2 regions of the Rossellomorea sp. GCM10028870 genome follow, and region 1 is predicted to be linked to the other one. Evidence: a T-box and tRNA genes for the amino acid it is inferred to sense, from the RefSeq annotation. Region 1 holds a T-box; the other holds one or more tRNA genes.
What was found. The T-box of region 1 lies ahead of trpS (tryptophan--tRNA ligase). A T-box ahead of a tRNA ligase gene usually reads a tRNA of that ligase, here a tRNA-Trp.

Region 1 (7,722 bases):
TAGGAGCTAAAGGCTTTAACTCTTGTACAGTAACAGCCTGTGCGACAGGAACTAACTCCATTGGAGATGCGTTTAAAGTCATCCAGCGTGGAGACGCGGATGTCATGGTGTCAGGTGGAGCAGAGGCACCAATCACGAAGATGTCTGTAGCCGGCTTCTGTGCAAATACAGCCCTCTCAACCAATACAGATCCTGAGAAAGCTTCAAGACCATTTGATGCAAATCGTGACGGATTTGTCATGGGAGAAGGAGCGGGTGTCGTTGTTCTGGAAGAGCTTGAGCATGCACTGAAACGCGGAGCGCCGATCTATGCTGAAATCGTAGGCTATGGTTGTACAGGTGATGCGTATCATATCACAGCTCCGGCACCAGCTGGAGAAGGTGGAGCGAGAGCAATGAAAATGGCTTTAGAAGACGGTGGAATCCTACCCGAGCAAATGGATTACATTAATGCTCACGGAACAAGTACTCCATACAATGACAAGTACGAAACGATGGCTGTAAAAGAAGTATTCGGAGAGCATGCCTATAAATTAGCCATGAGTTCAACGAAATCAATGACAGGTCACCTTCTTGGTGCAGCTGGAGGGGTTGAAGCAATTTTTACAGTATTAGCTATGAAAGACAATGTACTGCCTCCAACAATCAATATCGAAACACCAGATCCGGACTGTGATCTTGATTATGTAGCGAACGAAGCAAGAAAACAGGAAGTGAATGTAGCGATGAGTAACTCATTAGGTTTCGGTGGTCATAATGCTACGATCGTCTTTAAAAAGTATAACAATTAAAATGAGAACGGGTCTGCTAATATGCTAGCAGGCTCGTTTTTTTGTTGTGAACCCTCTTTTTATTACATATACATGATAAAAAGTTGGGAAAGAGGGATGAAGGTGACTGTTGCTCCTACTGATGAATGGCTTGTAGATTCGATTCATAAACCTTTAGAGCTTCTAAAGAAAACGATAAACGGGAAAGAAGATCAAAAGTCGTTTTATCAATACCTCATGAAGCATGGCATGTTTAAATCATCACATCACGCAGAGGATATTTATGCAAAAATGAAAGAACGTAAGATATGGGAGCGTTTTTCCCTTTATGAAAAAAAGTATAAACGAAAATGGAATGGCCCGAACGTTCCAATCTATTTATTCCCCGTTCAGGAAAAGAGAGGCATGTTCCAAGCCTCAATGAAAAAATCAGGTGTATGCTTTAAAGACGAAATTTTCTTCTTTGTAGCAGATCAAGAAGATGCCAAAGAATACGAAGCTCTATTTGTTCACGAATACCATCACTGTGTCAGAATGAAACTCTTAAACAAAAAAGATAGCCAATACACCCTATTAGATTCCATCATTTTTGAAGGGCTGGCAGAGTTTGCTGTCAGAGAGTATTGTGGGGAGAAGTATGTAGCTTCCTGGACAAAGGCTTATCAGGAAAAACAAATGTCACTTTATTTCGAGAAGTGGATTAAGCCTAATTTGGATGTGAAACGAAGCAGTCCCCTTCACGACTACTTACTTCTTGGTCAGAAATCTTACCCTAATATGCTGGGGTATGCTGCCGGCTATTACCTGGTACAAAATTATGTTAAGCAAAAGGATAGGTCTACCACAGCTCTATTAGGAAAACCTTCATCGATCTTCTTATCTTAGTAGAATGGGGATCAGCCATTCATATTCTGATTCCTGTGCTGGTGATATTAAATTAAGCTCTTTATATCGTCATATCTTCCATTTGAACTCCATAGACTATAGTAAGAATGGACGAGCTAAATCTCTAATGCGAGGATAGAGGCGGAAGGTATGGTGTTTCGAATGTTTGTATTATTTATAGGGTTTGGACTGGCTGTTTCAGGTGGTGTAAGTTTAATCATCTATTTAAACCTTCTCACTACTGGAATGACCTTTACAGACTATATTCTCTTCGTATCCACCCGAGTCGAATGCTACTTATTTCTCTTAGGGATTCTCATCATCACGATCTCAATCTATATTCCACGAAGGAAAAATAATCACTATCTATAAAACACTTGCTTAACAGGAATAAATTTACACCGATTTGCCTATACTGATTGACAAATAAGATTGTAGCAAAGCGAGGGGTCAATCATGTTATATCTTCATGATGTATGGGTAAATTGGTTCGAAGGCGAAGAAAATGGCTACAATGTCTGTCATTTTCACGAGTGGAGAAAAGAGGACGTTATTGAATTATTAGATCAAGTTCCGCTCATTAAAGTGGACACTGTTCTGTTTCATTACATCGAGAATGATTTATCAGAGTTACCTCAACAACTGCTCAATAATGTCTATCAAAAAGCATACTTGCGAAAAAACCATGAACGAATTCAATTGGATTATTGCTTCATTGTCACAGATGGAACAGGGATACTTGCCGTGGATACAATCGGGTATACCGTTCCAATCAGAAAAAGCAGGCTCATTCCAAGGCAGGAACAACTCGTCTATGAAATGGTAGAAAATCATGAAACGATGCAGTACGTCATTCAGCCTGAAGGAAAGAGAGAGGATTCATACCACATTCTCTCGCCGAGTCCCTATATGATGAGTGGTCTGACAAGAAAAGAAAGACAGTTGAAGCAATTATTATTTATGGCGCTGGATCAGCTTCACAGCTCAAATAACACGGCAGAAATACGATACTGGTACACGGAATGGGCTCCACAGCGATATCGGTCCATTCAAGAGATGGACTTTGAAGAAATTTGGCAAATGTTATACGAAGAAACACAGTATGGCTGGTCGGACAAGCATCTGACTCTCTGCGAGAACTTAATAAAAGGACAACCTTTTTTTGAAAAACTATGGGAAGTGGAGAATCGTCCTAAGGTAAATTAATTGGTGAACGAAAACCTTGAGTCCGTGATGGGCTTGGGGTTTTTTGTTTGGGTAGGGGGAAAAGGTGGTTATGTGAATGTCCATAAAAAAGCCAAGAGCCTAATTTGCAGGCTCTTGGCACCATCACTATTTTCTTTTTCTCTCTTTACGCCCGAGTCCCATGGCCTTTTCTATCTTCTTCAGCATTTTGTTTGCAGCGAAGTTAGCCTTTTCTGCCCCGCGATCAAGGATATCATCAAGCTCGTCAGAATCAATCAATTCATAGTAGCGGTCCTGTACCGGCTTAATGGCCTTGATTACGACTTGAGCCAGGTCAGCTTTGAAGTCTCCATAGCCCTTACCTTCATACTTTTGTTCAAGTTCTTCTATTGAACTGCCTTCAAGAATCGAATAGATAGAAAGGAGGTTTGATACTCCTGGTTTGTTTTCTTTATCGTATTTCACGATTCCATCTGAATCCGTTACAGCACTTTTGATTTTCTTTTCAATCATCTTCGGATCGTCGAGGAGCGTGATAAATGATTTCTGATTTGCATCGGACTTACTCATCTTCTTCAATGGGTCCTGTAGGGACATGACACGAGCCCCAACTTTAGGAATCCGGACTTCCGGAACCGTAAAGATGTTGTTGTATTTATTATTGAAACGCTCAGCAAGATTTCTCGTTAATTCCAGATGCTGCTTCTGATCGTCTCCAACTGGGACTAAGTCTGTTCCATACAGAAGAATATCAGCTGCCATTAATGGGGGATAGGTTAATAATCCTGCAGAAACTGCTTCTTTACCATGTGATTTATCTTTGAATTGTGTCATTCTTTCAAGTTCACCAATATACGTCACACATTGCAGGATCCATCCTGCCTGTGCGTGGGCCGGAACTTCCGATTGAATGAATAGTGTTGATTTATCCGGGTCGATGCCACAAGCAATATAGAGTGCAGCGAGACTGCGGATATTCTTGCGAAGCTCCATTTTATCCTGTGCTACCGTGATTGCATGCTGATCCACTACACAGAAATAACAATTGTATTCCTCCTGCAGCTCAGTGAACTGCTTCATTGCCCCGATGTAATTCCCAAGCGTAATCGTACCACTCGGTTGAATACCACTAAAGATTGTCTTCATCTAACTTCCTCCTCAAAATAAACAAAATAAAAACCCATCCGTCCTATAGAAGATAGGGACGAATGGGATCATTTCCGCGGTGCCACCCTAAGTACTCAAATGAGTCAGCTTAGTCCATGTGAACATGGAACCTCTTTAACGTGAGGTTGATCCGTTATATGCTACTCTATTTCACAAATAAAGCTCAGAAGTCCATTCCCTCTCCATGAATACTTGTTTTCACCAACCACAAGCTCTCTATAATTCAATAATGAAAGGTACTACTCTTCATCAACGCTTATACTCTCATTCATATACATTTATTATATAAAATAAATGTTCGTAATTCAAGTGTACACGAGATAGGACAAAGTGATCGAAAGTACGAGCGAAATAGTACCGACTATAAGAAATGATCGCGTAATGGAATAAGAGCGCTGCATTCCGTATTCTTCATGAGCATCCTTCGTTTCATCCAGTGTATCAAACTGGGAGATGTATTTTCCTTGTTTCGTACTGTTTCTGAATCTCTTAAGAGCATACAAGATTCCGTTGAAAAAACCTTTTTGAAAAATATAAAGGAGGGCTCCTATGGCAACATACGTAATTCCGATAATGAACAAACTGTCTATTATAGAAAGAAGGAGGTTTTTCCCCTGTAGAATAGCAGTCGCAAAGACGATGATGAAAAACAGCAGTGTAGGTATGTAGAAAAAATTTATTCGTTTCATAGTACTCCTTAATTTGTTTTTTATAAAAGTATACATGAAGGGTAAAGAAGAATTCAATCATCGTTCATATATATTCAGTTCAGCATGCAATGTGTGGTAAAAGAGACAGAAATCCTTATAGTGCGTATCCATTTGAAACTCCTAACTCCACATAAATCCTTGAAGAGAATAGAGTATAAATTCTATTTTTTATATTTAGTCTGTAAATCTTATAATTATAATAGAAGTAGAGGGGGCGTTGGGGAATGATCCTCCACAATACAATTGAAATTGCCGTAATTAAAATTTACGTTTGTAACAATTGTAATGGGACAAACTCTCTAAAATGAACAGTTAAAACCCTTATACATCAAGGTTTTAACAACAATATACCTATTAATCTGATAATTTTGCAAAAAAACTGTTAAATTCATATTGCAATAATTTCTCTATCATGTATAATAAGTAACAAATCTTCTGAAAATTAGAAGATAAATAAATATGAGATTTACGAGGAGGTCAATTTCAAGATGAAGAAAAAGTTTTCATTCTTGCTAGTTCTTCTTCTGGCTCTAAGTACTTTCTTAGCTGCATGTGGCGGCGACAAGAAAACTGAGGGCAACGAAGGAGCATCTGGTGAAGGCGGCGAGTCTGCTGAAAAGAAAGAACAGGTACTTAACTTACTAGAGAGTTCTGAGATCCCATCAATGGACTCTACTCTAGCAACTGACGCTGTTTCATTTAAAGTAATGAACAACGTATTTGAAGGTCTTTACCGTTTAGGTGAAAATGATGAGGCTGTACTTGGTATGGCTGCTGAAGAACCTCAAATCAGTGAAGATGGTAAAACTTACACGTTCAAACTTCGTGATGCTAAATGGTCTAACGGAGATGCAGTTACTGCTAACGACTTCGTTTACGCTTGGCAAAAAGCTTTAAACCCTGATACTGGTGCAGAGTATGCGTACATCATGTACGATATCAAAAACGCTGCAAAAGTTAACGCTGGTGAAGTTCCAGTTGAAGAATTAGGTGTTAAAGCGGTTGATGAGAAAACTCTAGAAGTTCAGCTTGAAACAGCTGTTCCATATTTCAAAGCTTTACTTTCTTTCGCAACATTCTATCCTCAAAACCAAAAGTTTGTTGAAGAAAAAGGCGATAAATTCGGTCTTGAAGCTGACACTGCAGTTTACAATGGTCCATTCACACTATCTGAGTGGAAGCATGAGCAAAGCTTCAAATTAACTAAGAACGACGGTTACTGGGATGCAGAAACTGTTAAGCTTAAAGAAGTTAACTTCAACATCGTTAAAGATACTGCTACTGGTGTAAACCTTTATGAAACAAACAAAGCGGATGTAGCTGGTCTTTCAGCTGAATTCGTAGATAAATACAAATCAGATGAAAACTTCAAAACAAAGGCTGATACTGCGGTATTCTTCCTTCGTTTAAACCAAAAGAATGAAGTTATGGCTAATGTAAATGCTCGTAAAGCATTTGATGCAGCTTATGACAAGCAAGGTATGGTTGACGTTCTTCTTAACAATGGTTCAATTCCTGCATATTTCTTAGTACCAAAAGATTTCGTTTCTGGCCCAGACGGTGCTGAGTACCGTGAAGCTGTAGGTGATTTCGGTGGTTTCGATCCAGAAAAAGCTGCAGAACATTGGGCTAAAGCGAAAGAAGAGTTAGGTAAAGATTCTATTGAATTAGAACTACTAAACTATGACTCTGACAGCTCTAAGAAAATCGGTGAATTCTTAAAAGAACAATTAGAGCAAAACTTAGAAGGTTTAACTGTTTCAATCAAAGCACAACCATTCAAGCAAAAGCTTGAGTTAGAATCTAAAGGTGATTATGATGTTTCATTCGCCGGATGGGGTCCTGACTATCCAGATCCGATGACATTTGTTGACATGTTCGTAACTGATGGTGCACACAACCAAATGGCTTACTCTAACCCAGAGTATGACAAGTTAATTGAACAAGCTAAAGGTGAACTTCTTGATGATCCTGAAGCTCGTTGGCAAGCAATGGTTGACGCAGAAAAGATTCTTTTCGAAGATCAAGCGATCAGCCCGATGTACCAACGTGGAACTGCTTTCCTAGAGCGTCCATATGTTAAAGGTCTATTACGTCACTCATTTGGTGCAGATGCATCATACAAATGGGCGTACATTGAGTAATAATCGGCTCGATTGAAAAACCTTAAAAGGGAGAGCGTATGCATGAGCATATGCTCTCCTTTTCCAGTGAATGTCGAAAATTATCAAAAAAGTAAAAATACATTGAAAATTTGTCGATAATCGATATAATTAAAAATGTAGAAAAAAATAGACAAAAAAGGGGGGCTAAAGAATGGTCAGATATACAATTCAACGTATCGTTTATATGATCATCACTTTGCTTATCATTGCAACCGCCACTTTCTTTCTGATGAAGCTCCTACCTGGATCTCCACTACAAAACGCAGAAAGGCTGACTCCGGAACAACAACAAATCATAATGGATAAATACGGTCTTAATGATCCGCTGCCAGAACAATATGTGAACTATATGGTCGGGTTAGCGAAAGGAGATTTGGGGTTGTCCTTCCAATACGATAATCGTCCTGTTACACAAATTGTTGGAGATCGTATTGGTCCTTCCGCACTTCTTGGATTCCAAGCTATGGTATTAGGTACTTTCTTAGGGCTACTTATTGGAATTATTGCAGCAATCAAACATAACACATGGCTCGATTATGGTTCGACGTTCCTAGCCGTAATTGGAATATCGATTCCTTCATTCGTATTTGCCGGACTCCTGCAATACTACGTCGGGGTTAAACTTGAATGGCTGCCCGTGGCACTATGGGGAGAATATAAACATACGATTCTTCCAACCTTAGCACTTACAGTATTCGTAGTAGCGACCATTGCTCGTTTTATGCGTACTGAAATGCTGGAAATATTAAACTCCGATTATATTTTACTAGCAAAAGCAAAAGGAATTTCTAAAACGGCAACTGTTGTAAAGCATGCTGTTAGAAATGCTTTAATCCCTAT
Region 2 (7,722 bases), 270 kb from region 1:
TCAATGAGAGGCTGCAGGAGCATCTTCGGTACCGGGGTCTCCATTACCTCTTCTTCTACCTCTACACTGTAATCCAGATTCTCACCGAAACGTTCTTTTTGTAAAAGAAGATAGGCGTTCGTGTAATTGATTTCCTTGCTTAATGGAACCACATCCTCCTCCATATTCATCCCGTACCTCATTATTTTGGAAAGGTGGGTGATCAGGGAGTAGATTTGCGGAACCTTGTTCTTCAAAGCAATCGTTCCAATGGATTGCAGGGCATTATAGAGAAAATGCGGATTGATTTGAGACTGGAGGACCTTTAATTGATTCGTCTTGTTTTCGAGCTCCAGCTTGTACTCACGGTTGATCAGATGATTGATCCGCTCGATCATCTGCTGAAACCGGTAGCCGAGGATCCCGATTTCATCGGAACCGAACGATTCGGACTGTACCTTCATATTCCCTTTTTCAACCTGTTGGATATGTTGAAGCAGAATCCGTATGGGTGACGTAATTTTGAAAGAAACAAATAGGGTCGCGAGCACCACAAGTGATAGCCCAAGAACTCCAAACAGAATATTAATCTTCGCGACACTAAATGCGCTTTCATAAAGATTCACGTAAGGAACCCGTTTCACTAACAACCAACCGCCGGCCGAAGCAGGGAGCTGGTCGTACATCATCACCCCGTTGAAGGAGTCCTCCTTCCACTCGAGTGTCCCTGATACATCTTTTGATTCCATTATTCTCTTAATCCACTTCTGGTTGTTGCCATCATCCGATACATCCCGGTCCGAGCTATAAATCATTTCCCCTTCCGAAGAAAGAAGATAGAATTCTTCTGACTTAGCGTTATAGAGGTTTCTACTCAAATCGATGATCTTGTCAGGTGAAACCTCCAATGAGATATAAGCAAGCACCTCATCACCGGGAACGTTTCGGAATGCCCGGTGAATCGTGACAATATCCTTCGACCGGTTGATATTCTTTTCTTCCTGACTATGGGTTGGTTCAATATACATGTTATAAGGGCTGCGCTCTGCATTTCTGAAGGATTCCCATTGCGAATCCCTTACCTTATTAGAAAAAACAACTGTAGAGCGCTTTGTTGCCGAAATGACGCGGTCACCATCGGCGAAGGAAATACGTACCCCGTTAATTGTATCACCCGTGTAGAGAATCGTTTGCACAACATTCTTTACAATGCCAATCGTCAAGTAATTATTCTCTTGACTTGGTGATCTCATGAAGTTAATAAAATCAGGATTATTATAGAGTGATAGAGTTAACCCGTTGAGCTCATTAATATAGCTCTCCAGATTCACCTTTCCCTGATAAAGAAGATTGCTGCTCTCCTCCACCACCTGCTCCTCTATGGAGTCCTTCGTATAAAAATATGTAATAATAATAGAACTGCCAAACGGCACAATCGTCGTAATCATCAACAACACAATCAACTTATTCCGAATGCTGGTCTTTAACATGAGGGACGGACCTCCCAGGTCTCACTTATACACTAGTATAAAGTGTTTTTCCCTGCTCTTGGAAGTGTTTTTTCGAAATATTCCTATTAAACTTATAAAATAGAAAGCATGCCCAGTAGACATGCTTTCTATTTTTTCAATTTACTTCAAGTTATCCCATGTTTGCTGGAATCGCTCAAGTACAGTGTCGTAATCAATTTTCCCTGCGGCATACTCCTGGATCGTTGCAGCGAATTCCTTATTCGCTCCATCCGGCCATTTGAACCAAGTCCAAGGAATCGTCTTCTCTTCTTTAGAGTAGTCAAGGATGGACTGACCTAAGTCTCCAAGACCATTTGGCTCGATGTTATCGAATGCCGGGATGAACGCAAACTCTTCCGTGATATAACGCTTACCAGTTTCAGATGAAACCATCCACTCTAAGAATGTTTTCGCTTCTTCAAGATGCTCAGAGTTCTTGTTTAATACCCAGTTATTCGGTACACCTACAGGAAGGCGATCAGCACTATCATCATTGCTGATAGAAATTGGAAGGAATCCCATGTTGATTTCAGGATTGATCTCAGTGATCATGTTCTCAGTCCAGTTTCCTTGTTGCAGCATCGCAGTTTCACCAGAAGCAAATAGCGTTACTTGTGTATTGTAATCCGTCGTTAACGGATTATCATTTGCGTACTTAAGCTCAGCATCTAAAACTTCTTTGAATTGTTTGAACTTTTCGTTGCCTACAATCTTCTCGGAACCATCATAAAGACCGGCGATGAACGCATCCGGATCTTCCTGCTGAGCAAACGGAATGTTAAGTAAATGTTGACCAATTACCCACCACTCGCCATAACCAGCTGAGAAAGGCGTGATTTTCTTCGCTTCAAGCTTCTTCGCAGCGTCTTTTAACTCATCAATCGTTGTAGGCGGCTCAGTGATTCCCGCTTCTTCAAATAAATCTTTATTATATACAAATCCGTAGCCTTCAAGGTTAACCGGCATACCATAAAGCTTGCCATCTTCATCCGTCATCGGCACTTTACCGATCGGAAGAACATGCTCAACCCATGGCTCACCGGAAAGATCTGCTAACTTCTCTTTCCAAAGCTCTAACTCTTTAAAACCACCGTTGTTGAAAATGTCCGGCTCTTCACCAGAAGCAAATTTCGCTTTCAAAGCAGCACCGTAATCGGCACCTCCACCAACTGTTTCAAGCTTAATCTTAATGTTTGGATGCTCAGCTTCGAACTCATTGATCATTTCTTGAAGCTGATCGGCAATTTCAACCTTGAACTGGAAGAAATTAAGGGTAACTACATCGTCACCTGATCCAGACTCTCCACCTGATTTGCTTGTAGTGTCTTTAGAAGAACAGCCAGCAATAATACCAAATACTAAAACCAAAGACATACAAAGTAAAAGTATACGTTTCATAAATGGATTGACCTCCCTGATATAAATTATTTTATATAAATTTCTGTATCAATGATAGACCATCTCGACAGAAACTTTATATCTACTTAATTGACCCTGAAGCAATACCTTTGATGATATGCTTCTGTAAAAATAAGAAGAAAATGATGATCGGTGTAATGCCAAGCACCAATGCTGCAAGACCCATATCCCATTGCTTCGTATACTGAGCGAAGAATGAGCTTGCTGCGAGTGGAATCGTACGCAGTTCCGCATCCTGTAATACAAGAAGGGGAAGCAGATAGTCATTCCAAATCCATAAAGTGTTCAAAATGACCACGGTTACTGTTATCGGCTTAAGTAATGGGAATACAATTCTCCAGAACACACCAAACTGACTGCAGCCATCAATCATCGCGGATTCTTCAATCTCAATCGGAACGGTTTTCACAAATCCATGATATAAGAAAAGAGAAAGTGGCACGCCAAATCCGAAGTACATGATGATCAAACCTGGAATACTATTCGTAAGTCCCAACGTCCCTCCTACCTTCATAAGAGGAATCATCACCGTCTGGAACGGAATGACCATGGCTGAAACAAAGATGACAAATAAAATTTTGCTGAACTTCCCTGGCGTACGTACCATCTTCCACGCCGCCATGGAGCTGATAATCACTAATCCAATGTTACTGAAAACGGTGATGACCAAGGAGTTCCAGAAAGCACGGGGGAAATTGATGATCTCCCACACCTTCGCATAGTTAGAGAAAACAAATTCCTTTGGCCACGCCGCCGCATCGATCAAAATCGCTGCAAACGGCTTCACTGAGTTGATCAGTACGAAGTAGAAAGGAATAAGGAAAATGAGCCCTATGACAATTCCGATAATCTCTAATACAAACGTTCTTTTCGTATAGCGATTGCCCATTACGCCTGAACCTCCTTCTTCTTCGTCACCATCACCTGAACCGTTGTAAACACTGCCACTACCACAAAGAACAGGATCGATTTCGCTGTTCCCAGGCCATAACGGTTATTCTGGAACGCTTCTTGATAAATATTGATCGCCACAGATTGTGTAGAATTGAATGGTCCCCCGCCTGTTAACGAGATGTTCAAATCGAATATCTTAAAGGCCATTGAAATCGTCAAGAAGAAGCAAATTGTGAATGCCGGTAAAATCAACGGAATGATAATCTTCGTCAACAACGTCCAGTTGGATGCTCCATCTATCCTCGCTGCTTCCAAAAGTGAATTATCCACCCCTTGCAATGCCGCAACATAGATGACCATCATATAACCACTGATCTGCCATGCAAACACGATGACAATCCCCCAGAATGCCGTCGTCTCATCACCAAGCCAAGGCATTTTAAAGAATCCGATCCCCGTCATATTCCCGAGTGATGCAAATCCTTTCACAAAGATGAACTGCCAGATGAATCCGAGTAGCAATCCACCAATTACGTTGGGAATAAAAAACACTGTCCGCAAAATGTTTCGCGTCTTCAATGCTGCATTCAGTAAAAGTGCAAACCCGAAACCTATTAAATTACTAATAATCACAGCCGCAAACATAAACTTCGTCGTGAACATAAAGGAATTAAAAAATGTCTTATCATCTGTGAAGATCTTTTTGTAGTTATCAAATCCAACCCACTCTACAACTGAGCTGACACCATTCCATGAGGTAAACGAATAATACACCCCCATCAAAAATGGAAGAATCTGAATCACTAAAAAAAATATAAGTGCCGGTCCAACAAAGGCAGCATACGTCAGCAAGCTCTTATACTTGAACTTCTTCTTCGTAACCGCCTTGATTTGCGCATCTGGGCTTACTGGTCCAGTCTGAATCTTGGTTTCCACCCGTATCACCACCCCTAATAATGTAATCGCTTTCTTACATTATAATGGGAGCGCTTTCTTAAATAGGGGGACTCAATTGACAAAGAAGGTGCAAAATTTTGACTAAATGGGTTTGGGATGGGTTGGTGATGGGTAAATGAAAAGGTTGGGTTTCTTTGGCTTGATAAGGTGAACGTAGGGTACAATGCGATTTTGAAAATAAAATGCTGGAATTGAAAATAAATGTGGTGAATTTGAAAATAAAATTGGAAAGTCGATAATAAATGTAGCAAAGTCGATAATAAAATCGAAAGGTCGATAATAAAATCGAAAGGTCGATAATATATCTGCCAAACTCGATAATAAATCCGAAAAGTCGATAATATATCTGCTAAACTCGATAATAAATTATCAAGTGCCTATAAATCTAGCAGTTATATAGTTATAGAGAGTCGCTTTTTTATGTAAAATTATCATTTTCACTCTAAAATAGTCTTTTTTCAACTCCATTCCTGTACAAAATGCTACTAATACTATCTATAATATTGAAAAACTTCGAATCTCCCCCCTTATCCTACTAAAATAAAGCTGTTACTCATTGATCCACACTAAAATCCACTCATTTATTACATTCTTCCACATTTACCTCCTAAATTTCAGTCTCAGAACAATAAAAAAAGACTTCCTCTAATGAGAAAGTCTATCATATGTAAATTGGAGCGGGTGAAGGGAATCGAACCCTCATCATCAGCTTGGAAGGCTGAGGTTTTACCACTAAACTACACCCGCGAATGGTACCGGTGGCCGGGGTCGAACCGGCACTCCAGAGGAACACGATTTTGAGTCGTGCGCGTCTGCCAATTCCGCCACACCGGCATTACATTTGGAGGCGGCAACCGGATTTGAACCGGTGATCAGGGTTTTGCAGACCCATGCCTTACCACTTGGCTATGCCGCCTTAATATTGGAGCGGAAGACGGGATTCGAACCCGCGACCCCCACCTTGGCAAGGTGGTGTTCTACCACTGAACTACTTCCGCACTACTGGGCTAGCTGGATTCGAACCAACGCATGTCGCAGTCAAAGTGCGATGCCTTACCGCTTGGCTATAGCCCACTGATAGTATATGTCACGGAAATGAAAATGTGACTTTTATGGGGCGACTGATGGGAATCGAACCCACGAATGCCTGAACCACAATCAGGTGCGTTAACCACTTCGCCACAATCGCCATGATAAAATTGGCAGGGGTAGTAGGAATCGAACCCACACCAAAGGTTTTGGAGACCTTCGTTCTACCTTTAAACTATACCCCTATGAAATATAATTGGTTTCCAATGAATCTTCCTGCTATTAGCTGGGGTTCCATACTCCGCTTACGCTAGGAAAAAAATCTTGGTGGAGGGGGGCAGATTCGAACTGCCGAACCCGAAGGAGCGGATTTACAGTCCGCCGCGTTTAGCCACTTCGCTACCCCTCCAAATAGTAAATCACTCGGTTGGTGCCGGCAAGAGGACTTGAACCCCCAACCTACTGATTACAAGTCAGTTGCTCTACCAGTTGAGCTACACCGGCATCAAGTAATAAATGGTGGCTCAGGACGGAATCGAACCGCCGACACATGGATTTTCAGTCCATTGCTCTACCAACTGAGCTACTGAGCCATTATGCAAAATAAATATGGCGGTCCGGACGGGACTCGAACCCGCGACCTCCTGCGTGACAGGCAGGCATTCTAACCAACTGAACTACCGGACCAAAAATTTTCGCGCCTGCAAATTTTTTTACCATGAGTTGCGCCAGCAAAATAACTTTCATTACCTCGCAATAGCGAAAATAACTATCCATGCGTGACTCATTAAGGATTATACTATCCAAAGTCAAAAATGGTATTGCGGGGACAGGATTTGAACCTGCGACCTTCGGGTTATGAGCCCGACGAGCTACCGAACTGCTCCACCCCGCGACGATATGATTTGTTAAGTTAAACTTATAAATTAAGGATGATTATTCAACTCAGCTTATGCTTCGTGAAAAATCATGGTGGAGGATGACGGGATCGAACCGCCGACCCTCTGCTTGTAAGGCAGATGCTCTCCCAGCTGAGCTAATCCTCCATTATATTCATTGTTTTATTTCATTTTTGGAAAAAAGTGTTGGTGACCCATACGGGATTCGAACCCGTGTTACCGCCGTGAAAGGGCGGTGTCTTAACCGCTTGACCAATGGGCCTTAATAAGAAGAAGTGTTATGGCGGAGAGCAAGGGATTTGAACCCTTGAGACAGCGTTAACCGTCTACACGATTTCCAATCGTGCTCCTTCGGCCACTCGGACAGCTCTCCATATAATGGCTCCGCAGGCAAGATTCGAACTTGCGACCGATCGGTTAACAGCCGATAGCTCTACCACTGAGCTACTGCGGAACGATATGCCTGGCGACGTCCTACTCTCACAGGGGGAGATCCCCCAACTACCATCGGCGCTGAAGAGCTTAACTTCCGTGTTCGGCATGGGAACGGGTGTGACCTCTTCGCCATTGTCACCAGACAATTCCTTGTCACTTTTTTAAGGACAAGTATTATTATATCGCGTAGATATATTTTTTCAAGGCTTTTTTTATATTTTCTTATAAAATTTATTCCCTGAAAACTAGATAAAGAATTGATGTCAAGAAAGCCGAATACCGACCAATTGTGCATCTACTTCTTCAAGTAGATACCATTCCAGCTCCGGCGGCTAGAGACTCGAGGTCATTTCAGTTCAATCAGCTGAGGGTAAAAGGCACCCTCTTCTGATTGCCCAAAAATGCTTGTCGTTTCTGGTCAAGCCGCCTCCGCTTTATAGTGTGGTTAAGTCCTCGATCGATTAGTATCAGTCAACTCCACATGTCGCCATGCTTCCATCTCTGACCTATCTACCTAGTCATCTTCTAGGGATCTTACTCACTTACGTGATGGGAAATCTCATCTCGAGGGGGGCTTCATGCTTAGATGCTTTCAGCAC

Region 2: it has a tRNA-Trp gene. The T-box ahead of trpS (tryptophan--tRNA ligase) is inferred to sense a tRNA for this amino acid. The anticodon was not compared.

What each region holds. Positions count from the first base shown of each region.
Region 1 is NZ_JBHTGN010000001.1:1,816,535-1,824,256, reverse strand. Features, by position in the region: gene fabF (beta-ketoacyl-ACP synthase II) at 1-791, shown strand, start outside; gene ACFQWC_RS09385 (DUF2268 domain-containing putative Zn-dependent protease) at 894-1,655, shown strand; gene ACFQWC_RS09380 (YuzI family membrane protein) at 1,806-2,027, shown strand; gene ACFQWC_RS09375 (YjbA family protein) at 2,112-2,861, shown strand; gene trpS (tryptophan--tRNA ligase) at 2,988-3,986, opposite strand; T-box leader at 4,038-4,269, opposite strand; gene ACFQWC_RS09365 (DUF3899 domain-containing protein) at 4,313-4,696, opposite strand; gene ACFQWC_RS09360 (peptide ABC transporter substrate-binding protein) at 5,206-6,861, shown strand; gene opp3b (oligopeptide ABC transporter permease) at 7,034-7,722, shown strand, end outside.
Region 2 is NZ_JBHTGN010000001.1:2,089,882-2,097,603, forward strand. Features, by position in the region: gene ACFQWC_RS10745 (sensor histidine kinase) at 1-1,469, opposite strand, end outside; gene ACFQWC_RS10750 (ABC transporter substrate-binding protein) at 1,611-2,888, opposite strand; gene ACFQWC_RS10755 (carbohydrate ABC transporter permease) at 2,971-3,798, opposite strand; gene ACFQWC_RS10760 (carbohydrate ABC transporter permease) at 3,798-4,739, opposite strand; tRNA gene ACFQWC_RS10765 (tRNA-Gly) at 5,434-5,507, opposite strand; tRNA gene ACFQWC_RS10770 (tRNA-Leu) at 5,511-5,594, opposite strand; tRNA gene ACFQWC_RS10775 (tRNA-Cys) at 5,603-5,676, opposite strand; tRNA gene ACFQWC_RS10780 (tRNA-Gly) at 5,684-5,758, opposite strand; tRNA gene ACFQWC_RS10785 (tRNA-Gln) at 5,763-5,834, opposite strand; tRNA gene ACFQWC_RS10790 (tRNA-His) at 5,874-5,949, opposite strand; tRNA gene ACFQWC_RS10795 (tRNA-Trp) at 5,961-6,034, opposite strand; tRNA gene ACFQWC_RS10800 (tRNA-Tyr) at 6,115-6,198, opposite strand; tRNA gene ACFQWC_RS10805 (tRNA-Thr) at 6,218-6,293, opposite strand; tRNA gene ACFQWC_RS10810 (tRNA-Phe) at 6,307-6,382, opposite strand; tRNA gene ACFQWC_RS10815 (tRNA-Asp) at 6,400-6,476, opposite strand; tRNA gene ACFQWC_RS10820 (tRNA-Met) at 6,611-6,684, opposite strand; tRNA gene ACFQWC_RS10825 (tRNA-Val) at 6,760-6,835, opposite strand; tRNA gene ACFQWC_RS10830 (tRNA-Glu) at 6,876-6,950, opposite strand; tRNA gene ACFQWC_RS10835 (tRNA-Ser) at 6,970-7,061, opposite strand; tRNA gene ACFQWC_RS10840 (tRNA-Asn) at 7,068-7,142, opposite strand; rRNA gene rrf (5S ribosomal RNA) at 7,150-7,266, opposite strand; partial or broken rRNA gene ACFQWC_RS10850 (23S ribosomal RNA) at 7,565-7,722, opposite strand, start outside.